3 regions of the Clostridium sp. CM036 genome follow, and region 2 is predicted to be linked to each of the others. Evidence: riboswitches for the same ligand, from Rfam matches in the RefSeq annotation. Region 2 holds a riboswitch; each other region holds the start of a gene.

Region 1 (3,285 bases), 1.0 Mb from region 2:
TTAAATAAGTTTTAGTAATATGTAGGAATGTTATGGGCGGGATTAAAGAAATTGTGATGCAATTTTGATGAATCTATTATTAAGATTAAAATAAAAACACCCTTTCAGATGTTAAAGGTTGTCTGTAGTATAAAAAGCAAACCATAAGGACATAATTTAGAAGCAATTACTCTGAAGGGAATGATGACCTTATGGTATTCAATAAAGTAGAAATATGTGGTGTAGATACTTCAAAATTACCCGTACTAAAAGAAAAAGAAATGAAAGAGCTACTATTTAGGATACAAAATGGTGAGTATGAGTGTAGAGAAAAATTTATTAAAGGAAATTTAAGATTGGTTTTAAGTGTGATAAAGCACTTTAATAATCGAGGAGAAAACGTAGATGATTTATTTCAAGTAGGCTGTATTGGTTTAATGAAGTCCATTGATAATTTTGATCTAAGTCTAAATGTTAGATTTTCAACATATGCAGTTCCTATGATTATTGGGGAAATAAGAAGATATTTAAGAGATAATAACTCAATAAGAGTTAGTAGATCATTAAGGGATATTGCATATAAAGCATTACAAGTTAGGGACAGATTGGTGAATCAAGACAACAAAGAGCCTACTGTAGCTGAAATAGCAAAAGAATTAGAATTACCAAGGGAAGATGTAGTATTTGCTTTAGATGCTATACAAAATCCTGTATCTTTATTTGAACCAATTTATCACGCTGGTGGAGATGAAATTTATGTAATGGATCAAATAAGTGACACCAAAAATTTAGATGATAATTGGCTTGAAAATATATCGATTAAAGAGGCAATGAAAAAATTAAATGTTAGAGAAAAGTTAATCTTAAATTTAAGGTTCTTCGATGGAAGAACTCAAATGGAAGTAGCAGGTGAAATAGGAATATCCCAAGCACAAGTTTCTAGACTTGAAAAAACTGCATTAAAGCACATGAGAAAGTACGTATAGGGTCCCCTAGTGGGTCCCTTTTTTTACTGTAGCATTTATTTCAGAATATAGTATAATGTATTATTTTGTGAAAGTTTGAAAAATATTATCTTTTTACAATTAAAGTAGTTGATTTTTTGTAATAATAAGTCTACTATGTAATGAGTACATGTGTGAAAGAATTATAAAAATTAAATAATAGAATATAGGTTTAAATTAATTAAAAGGGAATCAGGTTAAAATCCTGAACTATCTCGTAGCTGTAATAGATGAATTTAAGTGCATTATGCCACTCGAAAACGGGGAAGGCGCGCTTAAATAATGATTCTTGAGTCAGAATACCTGCCCATATTTTCGCACTACAAACTCTACGAGTGATAGAGAGGGCTTTATAATGAAAATTTGTTTGTTGATTTTATATGATTAAGCATATTTTTGAATCGTTTCCTTCTAACACTTTAGTTAGAAGGATTTTTGTTTTGTAGACAGGCCTATACTACGAATTGTCAAAACGAGCCTATAACATGATTAGGCAGAATATCATCGTTTTCGCCGGGTGCTTCAATGCGATTATAGTTACATTATCTGGCCTTGCATTTTTAAATCAGATTGTAGGTGTAATTGTTTACTATGCTTCATCTATTTTTATTATTCTAAAATCTCCCAGAATGCTGCCATGGGGTGAAAATTCAAAGGAGATGTGAAATGGGAAAAATTATTATTTTATGTGCCATTTTTCTAATGGTGGGCTTTTTCTTCAAATGGAAAAAAGGGGATGGGACACATAATCATCACCATGGAACCGGACATAAACACGGCGAAGGGTTTTCAATTGATTTTTATGCTTATACTTCTAAAATCAGGCACTGGAATGCTACTTTTAAAGTATCTCTTTCTGTTTTGATATTGATTCTTTGTATTGTATTGGAAAACCCCTATGTATCTGTTGTGGTCATTATTGCAATGGCCTATCTGACCATTGTAAAAGGAGAGCTTCCAGTAAACGAATACTTGTCAATACTGGCGATTCCAATCATCTTTATCCTCCTTGGCACTTTTACAATTGCTATTGATTTTTCAAAGCAGCCGATGGGGCAGTATAACTTGTATCTTGGCTTCTGCTATGTGTTTACTTCTCAGGCAAAGCTTAAGGAAGTGGCATTTTTGATTCTGAAAGTTTTTGCAGCTATAAGTGCCCTACAAATGATGACACTGTCAACTCCATCCTCCGAGATTATATATGTGCTTCGAAAAGCACATGTTCCAAAGCTTATTGTAGAGCTGATGAACCTCATTTACCGTTATATTTTCATTTTAATGGATGTCTATACTAAAATGAAAAATTCCGCAGAATCTCGTCAGGGCTACTGTGATTTTAAGACTTCCTGCTATACATTTGGAAGCATTGCAAGCAATATGCTGGTTATTTCGCTTAAAAAGGCAAACGATTATTATGATGCCATGGAGGCCAGATGCTATGATGGGGATCTTATATTTTTGGAGGAAGATAAAAAGGTAGAGACAATACAGATTGCCTCTGCAGTAGTATTTATAATTTTTTTGATCCTGATATGGGGCGTTACAAGATAGAAAGGAGCTATTATGGGGAAATCAATATTAAAGGTCGAAGATCTATACTACGTCTACGGGAATGGAAAGTCTGCATTGGACGGTGTAAGCGTGGATATCTATGAAGGTGAGAAAATCGCTGTCATTGGTTCCAATGGATCCGGAAAATCTACATTTTTCTTGAATATAAACGGTGTATTTACACCTGAACAGGGAAAAATCATTTACCGGGGTACTGTCGTTAATAAAAAGAATTTAAAAGGACTTCGAAAAAATATCGGAATTGTATTTCAAGATGCGGACAATCAAATAATCGCATCTACAGTTAGGGCAGAAGTTGGATTCGGGCCGATGAATTTAAGGCTTCCAAAAGAGGAAGTACTAAAGCGAGTTGAGGAAGCACTGGCATACATGAACATATCAGATTTCAAGGATCGTCCGCCACACTATTTGAGTGGCGGTGAAAAGAAGCGCGTCACCATTGCGGGCATCATTGCTATGAAATCGGAGATCATTATCTTTGATGAACCTACTGCATCACTGGATCCTTTAAATGCACTGATGTTAGAAGAAGTTTTGGATAAGCTTGGTTCGGAGGGCAAGACAATGCTCATTTCCACCCATGATTTAGATTTCGCATATCGATGGGCGGAGCGAGTCCTTGTATTCTGCAAAGGAAAAATTATCGCAGATGGAACACCATTAGAAATTTTCCAAAATACAGAAATTTTAAAACAAGCAAATCTAAAACAGCCAACCGTGATGGAGATAT
Region 2 (3,285 bases):
ATCAAAAGCAGGTGAAAATATAACATTATCAGTAGATAGTGAACTACAGAAGAAAATATATGAAGGGATGAATAAAGAGCCGGGAGCCAGTGCAGCAATAAATCCAAAAACTGGAGAGGTATTGGCTTTAGTAAGCTCGCCGTCATATGATACAAATGCAATTACTACTTATGTTTCTAATACCCAAAAGGCAGAATGGGAAAAAGCAGGGGATCCATTTAATAATAGATTTAAGGCTGTATATTCTCCAGGGTCTACATTTAAACTGATAACGGCTGCAGTTGGGTTAGAGCAAGGGAAGATAAAACCTAGTGAACTTATTAACATACCGGGAAACGAATGGCAACCGGATAAATCATGGGGACTCAATAAGGTTACTAGGGTTGGTGAACCGAGAGAGTCAGTGAATTTACAGGATGCATTTGTATACTCTGATAACATATATTTCGCAAAGGCAGCTCTTAATATAGGTAAAGAGGAATTTATAAAAGGATGCAACAATTTTGGAATAGGTCAAAAGCTTCCAATAAATTATCCAATAGCAAATTCACAAGTAGCCAATGGTAACAACATTAAGAATGATGTAGCATTAGCAGATACTGGTTATGGTCAAGGGGAGGTCCTTATGAGCCCACTTCACCTTGCACTATCGTATAGCGCAGTTGTTAACGATGGAAATATTATGTCTCCAACTTTAGAAAGTTTGAATGAAAAGGTAAAGGCTAAGGTATGGAAAGCTAATGCAATTTCCGCGGATAATATAAAATTTGTAAAAGATGGTCTCACTGGAGTTATCGATAACCCAAATGGTACAGGTCATGCGGCAAAAGTTGATGGGCAAGCTCTCGCGGGTAAAACTGGAACAGCGGAACTTAAGAAAGATGACAAGGATAAAGCTGCAGAAGAAAATGGATGGTTTATATGTATGGATACAGTTAATCCTAAAATAGTAGTATCAATGTTAATGGAAAACGTTAAAGAGAAAGGTGGAAGTCACCATGTGGTACCTATTGTAAAAGGAGTAATGGAATATTACTTAAATAAAACACTGAAATAGCGTTAGAAAGTAGGTAGAATGATTTACATTGCTTTAATATTTTTTTGATGTTACAATAAAAATAGTCAACTTAATAAAAATTAAATATTGTTTTAGGTGCCTTGTAACAGGGGTTAAAAGGGAAAGTGACTAAAAAACCACTGCAGCCCACCGCTACTGTATTAGAGGATGAAATCCAAAGAACCATTGGGAAACTGAGAAGGTTGGAGAGTAAGATGATGCTAAAGCCAGTAAACCTGCCTATTGCTTGAAATTTTAGTCTTCGGAGGGAGGATGAAAAATGCGTGATTTAACAATAATATTGGGTTATCCAATATATGAAAAATTTAATTGCATTATTCCACATCCTTGAGATGTGGTTTTTTTATTTTCTGATTTTTTTACATTAGAGCATATTATTAAAATAATAAGGAGCATACTATGAAAAAAATTATACTTATAACAGGTGGCGCAAGGAGTGGGAAAAGTACATATGCTGAGAAGCTAGCCAAAGAAGAGAAGGGCAACGTACTTTATATTGCAACTTCAATTCCGTTTGATGATGAAATGAAGGACAGAGTAAAAAAACATAAAGAAAGAAGACCAGCTAATTGGTATACCTTTGAAGGCTATAAGAATTTAAAACAGGTATTCTATAACGAAGAAATGCAGTTTGATACGATTTTATTAGATTGTATTACAATAATGACTACAAATCTTATGTTTGATGAAGCGGGGGATAATTTCGATGATCTTAATAATCAAGCTATAAGCGCAATGGAAAAAGGGATTTTACAAGAGGTAGCAGTATTTCTTGACGAAGCAGAAAAAAACTTAAAAACAATAATTCTTGTAACTAACGAAATTGGCTCTGGAATTGTACCAGAATACAAGATGGCAAGGGTTTTTAGAGATATTGCGGGTAGAGTTAATCAGTATATTGCATCAAGGGCTCAGGAAGTTCACATGGTGGTTTGTGGTATCCCAATTAAAATTAAATAAGTAATTAAAAAATTAAAATTTATGGAGGCAACTTATGTTTAAAAGAAAAAGTATAATAAGTCTAGTTTTAGCTGTTTTTGTTTGTGTTGTATTTAGCGCGTGTGGCAGCAAAGGTGAGAATAAAGGGTCGCTTAATACTACTAAAAAGGAAACTAACGCTGTAGTATATCCGCTAAAGGTAGTTGACTCATATGATAGAACGGTTATCATTGAAAAAGAACCTAAAAGAATTATTACAATTGCACCAAATATAACAGAGGGAATATATGCACTTGGTAAAGGAAGCAGTGTAGTTGGTAGAAGTGATTACGATGATTACCCAGCTCAGGCCCTTAAGGTTACATCTGTTGGTGACTTATTGCAACCAAGTGTAGAGAAAATTGTTGAATTAAAACCTGATGTAGTTATTGTATCAGCTCTTTTTGATAAGGCTATTATTAAAAAATTAGAGGCTCTTAATATAAAGGTTGTAGCGCTTGGTGGTGAAGAAAATTTTAATGGTGTGTATGACACAATGTCAAAACTTGGTCAGGTTGTAAATGCTAGTGGGGAAGCCCAGACAATAGTATCAGATATGAAAAGGAAAGTTGCAGAAATAACTGATAAGGTTAAGGATGCTAAGAAGCCAACAGTGTACTATGTAGCAGGATTTGGCAAGAGTGGTGATTTTACAGCAGGAAAAGATACATTTATAGGTAGTATGATAGACATTGCTGGCGGAAAAAATGCTGCGGGCGACGTAGTTGGTTGGAACTACAGTGTAGAAAAGCTTGTAGAAAAGAATCCTGATGTGCTAATTTGTTCAAAGCTCTATGATTCAAAAAAAGGTATAAAAGCTACCAATGGTTACAAAGATTTGAATGCAGTTAAGAACGGCAAATTATTGGAGATTGATGAAAACATTATTGTTAGGCAGGGACCGAGACTTGCAGAAGGACTTGAAGCAATTGCTAAATTAGTTCATCCTGAACTTTTTAAATAAAAGGGGTTAAATAACCATGACGTTTATAGAAAATAAGAGTTATTATCGACGAGTTTTTGCAGTAGGGGTATTTTTACTCCTAATTGTAATGATTGTAGCAACAAATTTTGGGGTAGCAGATATTTCTTTAAAACAGACAGCCCTAATTATTATAAGCAAAATTCCAATATTAAATAACAGTGTATCCTTAGATGGAATTAATCCTACATCTGCAATCATATTGGTAAAGTTAAGACTTCCTAGAATCATTTTATCCTGTTTAGTA
Region 3 (3,285 bases), 770 kb from region 2:
TTAGAATGAATTTTAATGATTGTCATTAAGTTATTAATCATAATATTGAAGATTATATTAATAAATTATTACTAAGCATAACGTTTAATAAAATCCATGATAATATTCTCATATTTATCTTCTGTTCCAATTAATTCGATGCCAATAGTGCTTAATTTTGATACTCTAGCCTGTGTAATGTTTCCAAGAGTGCTGGATATATCGCTAGATTTAAAATTACAGAGGCTCCTCATTAGAACAACGGTTAAGGCTTTTGCCCGTACAAGCTTTCTGCTGTACTTCATATAAAGATGAGTCTTTGATACATTCATCTTTGACGCTATATATTCTATTATATCTTCTGGCTTAAAGTTCCTTACAAGTATTTTTCGTTCACATTTATACTCTGATTTTTCATCTTTAAATTCTATTTCTTGTTTTAATTTTTCTCCATTACAGCGAAAGACAAGATTATAGTAATTCTTTCTTGCATTTTTTAGGTTATTACCAAAAGAGCTCATAATAAATCCATAATCAACTAATTTAAAAGAATCATGTCTTTTTCCTAAAAATATGGCTAGACTAGAAAAAGCATATTTTTCAGGACAATTTTTATATTCATCTATATCCGTAGGATTATTGTGTATATATAGAGATAAAGTCTTCAAATATCGTTCATTATTAACTATTTTACTCTTAAATCTATCTTTAAAAAGATGTCCTTCCCTTTTATATTTTTTATTAAAGTACATTGCATAAGAAAAATTTATTCCATGCATTGCCTTTGATATATCAGTGCCATTAGCATCAATCATTAAATGAGAATGGTTATCCATAAGACAGTAACCGTAGATTTTAAAATTATAGAGATATTTATACTTTTTTACAAGTGATAAATACTTGTTCTTATCCTCATCATCCTTGAATAAATTTATTTCGCTGATACTTTTGCACATAATATGAAATATCGAGTCATCTGTTTTTTCTCTTGCCTTTCTTGGCATTAAAATCACCCTTCCTCATAGATTTTTATTTGAATTATTGCCTATGAATCGGGATGATATTCATAATCTTAAGCTAATATATATATATAAATAATTTAAATAGTTGTTAACCGTCCCTAACTATTTTTCTGAATCATTTTTTTGCCTATTAAACTAAGGAGACACTCTAAATATTGACAGTACGGCTTAAATATAATAAACTAGAATTAATAGAGAATTGAATATGATTTTAGGTGCCTTGAAATAGGTGAAAAGGGAATGCGGTTTAAATCCGCAGCAGCCCCCGCTACTGTAATTGATGAAAAACTTTTAAATGCTACTTCGTAAATTAAAAATGAGGAAGGATAATTAAAGGAAGAATCAAAAGCCAGGAGACCTGCCTAAATGATGTTAACAAGCTTTCGGAGGGAAAGAACTATTTAATTATGGATTAATTAAAAAGTAGTCGCTATCGTATGCGTACTATTTTTTTTGTTTTAAAAAGCATTATATGTAAATGTTATGATAGATTTCGGAAAATATTTAGCAAGGTGGATGATCGAAATGAAGAAGGCAATTTTAATTGTAAGTTTTGGAACAACACATGAAGATGCAAGAAAAGTAACTATCGATGCAATAGAAGATAAAATAAGACATACTTTTGAAGATTATGATATAAGAAGAGCATTTACTTCACATATTATTCTTAGAGTACTTAAGAATAGGGATAATATTCATGTAGATACTCCAGAAGAAGCTTTGGAAAAGTTAAAAAGCGAAGGATATAATGAGGTAATTGTTCAGCCTTTGCATGTTATTCCTGGAGTAGAATTTGATTATATAAATAATGTAGTTAATAGATACAAAGAATGTAAAGCATTTAAAAATATCTTAATAGGAAGACCTCTTTTATGTTTTAAGGGAGAAGAAGCAGGCGTGCCAGATGATTACTCAATAATGGTGGATGCTCTATCAAAGCAATTGCAACCAATGGATACAGTAATTTTGATGGGGCATGGTACAAACCATATTGCAAATGCAGTATATTGCTGTTTTGAAAGCGTTTTAAGGGATAGAGGTTTTAACAATGTACATGTAGCAACCGTGGAAGGGTATCCAACTTTGGAAAGAGTAATACCTAATGTTACTACTCAGAGTATTAGCGAAGTCACTTTAATGCCACTACTGCTTGTAGCAGGAGACCATGCCAAGAATGACATGGCGGGAGATGCAGAGGACTCCTGGAAGAGTATTTTAGAGGCAAAAGGGTTTAAAGTTAAAATATATCTGCATGGGTTAGGGGAAAATAGTGACGTTCAAGACATTTATATACAGCACATTAATGATGTAATTAATGAAAAGTTCAAGAATGTAGGGAAAACACATAAGGGAAATTAAAATTCTGCGTAAGTTATAAGTAACAAAAGTACGGTAGATGAGAGTTACAAGTAGAAAGGAAGGTATTCAATGATACATGGTGGAGATGTTTATACTAATGGATTACTTGAGGGGCGAGAATTAATAGATTACAGTTCTAATATTAATCCATTAGGGGTTCCTAAAAGTTTCACTGATAACATTAGTGAAGCCGTAGATGCTTTAACAAGATATCCAGATATTCAATATAGGGAGGTATTGAAAGAATTAAAAGAATACATTGATTGCCCAAAAGAATATTTTGTTTTAGGAAATGGGGCTGCAGAAATAATTGACTTAGTTATAGCTTGTCATAAAAATCTACTAATTGTGGTGCCATCTTTTGTAGAGTACGAAATTGATGCTAAAAAGTGGAATTGTAGTATAGAGTACTCTTATTTAAAAGAGAAGATTAATGAGAATACCTTATTAAAGCATGAATATGCTGAGCTTTCCTATGATTATGAGGATATTCTTAATAGATTACAGAGTGTAGAAGGTGTGGTTTTAGGTAATCCAAATAACCCCAATGGCAATATCATAAATAAGGCTGAGTTTCAAAAAATTCTTGAATATTGTGAATGTAACGACAAAGTCATAATAATAGATGAGGCTTTTATAGAATTTACTGGAGATTCACAGCACAGTTTCAGTGAAAAAGTTAAAACATACAAATGTTTATTTATAATAAGAGCATTAACCAAATTTTTTGCGATGCCTGGTATAAGGTTTGGGTATGGAATAAGTAGTAACGTAGACCTATTAAAAAAAGTTAAAGAAAAACAAAACCCCTGGAACATAAACTGTTTTGCAGAAATGGCTGCACGTCATGTGTTAAAAGATAACGTTTATATTGAAAAAAGCAAAGAGTGGATAAGAGCGGAAAGGCCTAGGTTTATAAGATCAC

The links. A riboswitch is a leader RNA that binds a small molecule or an ion and turns the genes downstream of it on or off. The one in region 2 is predicted to bind cobalamin.
Region 1: linked by a shared signal. The riboswitch ahead of cbiQ (cobalt ECF transporter T component CbiQ) and the one ahead of cobU (bifunctional adenosylcobinamide kinase/adenosylcobinamide-phosphate guanylyltransferase) in region 2 are both predicted to bind cobalamin.
Region 3: linked by a shared signal. The riboswitch ahead of ACWJKE_RS08980 (sirohydrochlorin cobaltochelatase) and the one ahead of cobU (bifunctional adenosylcobinamide kinase/adenosylcobinamide-phosphate guanylyltransferase) in region 2 are both predicted to bind cobalamin.

The regions. Positions count from the first base shown of each region.
Region 1 is NZ_CM143652.1:2,179,780-2,183,064, reverse strand. Features, by position in the region: gene ACWJKE_RS10270 (hypothetical protein) at 1-15, shown strand, start outside; gene sigG (RNA polymerase sporulation sigma factor SigG) at 192-965, shown strand; cobalamin riboswitch at 1,135-1,308, shown strand; gene cbiQ (cobalt ECF transporter T component CbiQ) at 1,686-2,534, shown strand; gene ACWJKE_RS10255 (energy-coupling factor ABC transporter ATP-binding protein) at 2,547-3,285, shown strand, end outside.
Region 2 is NZ_CM143652.1:1,130,269-1,133,553, reverse strand. Features, by position in the region: gene ACWJKE_RS05355 (penicillin-binding transpeptidase domain-containing protein) at 1-1,057, shown strand, start outside; cobalamin riboswitch at 1,135-1,315, shown strand; gene cobU (bifunctional adenosylcobinamide kinase/adenosylcobinamide-phosphate guanylyltransferase) at 1,478-2,038, shown strand; gene ACWJKE_RS05345 (ABC transporter substrate-binding protein) at 2,073-3,020, shown strand; gene ACWJKE_RS05340 (FecCD family ABC transporter permease) at 3,037-3,285, shown strand, end outside.
Region 3 is NZ_CM143652.1:1,902,380-1,905,664, reverse strand. Features, by position in the region: gene ACWJKE_RS08985 (transposase) at 72-983, opposite strand; cobalamin riboswitch at 1,197-1,381, shown strand; gene ACWJKE_RS08980 (sirohydrochlorin cobaltochelatase) at 1,527-2,360, shown strand; gene ACWJKE_RS08975 (pyridoxal phosphate-dependent aminotransferase) at 2,430-3,285, shown strand, end outside.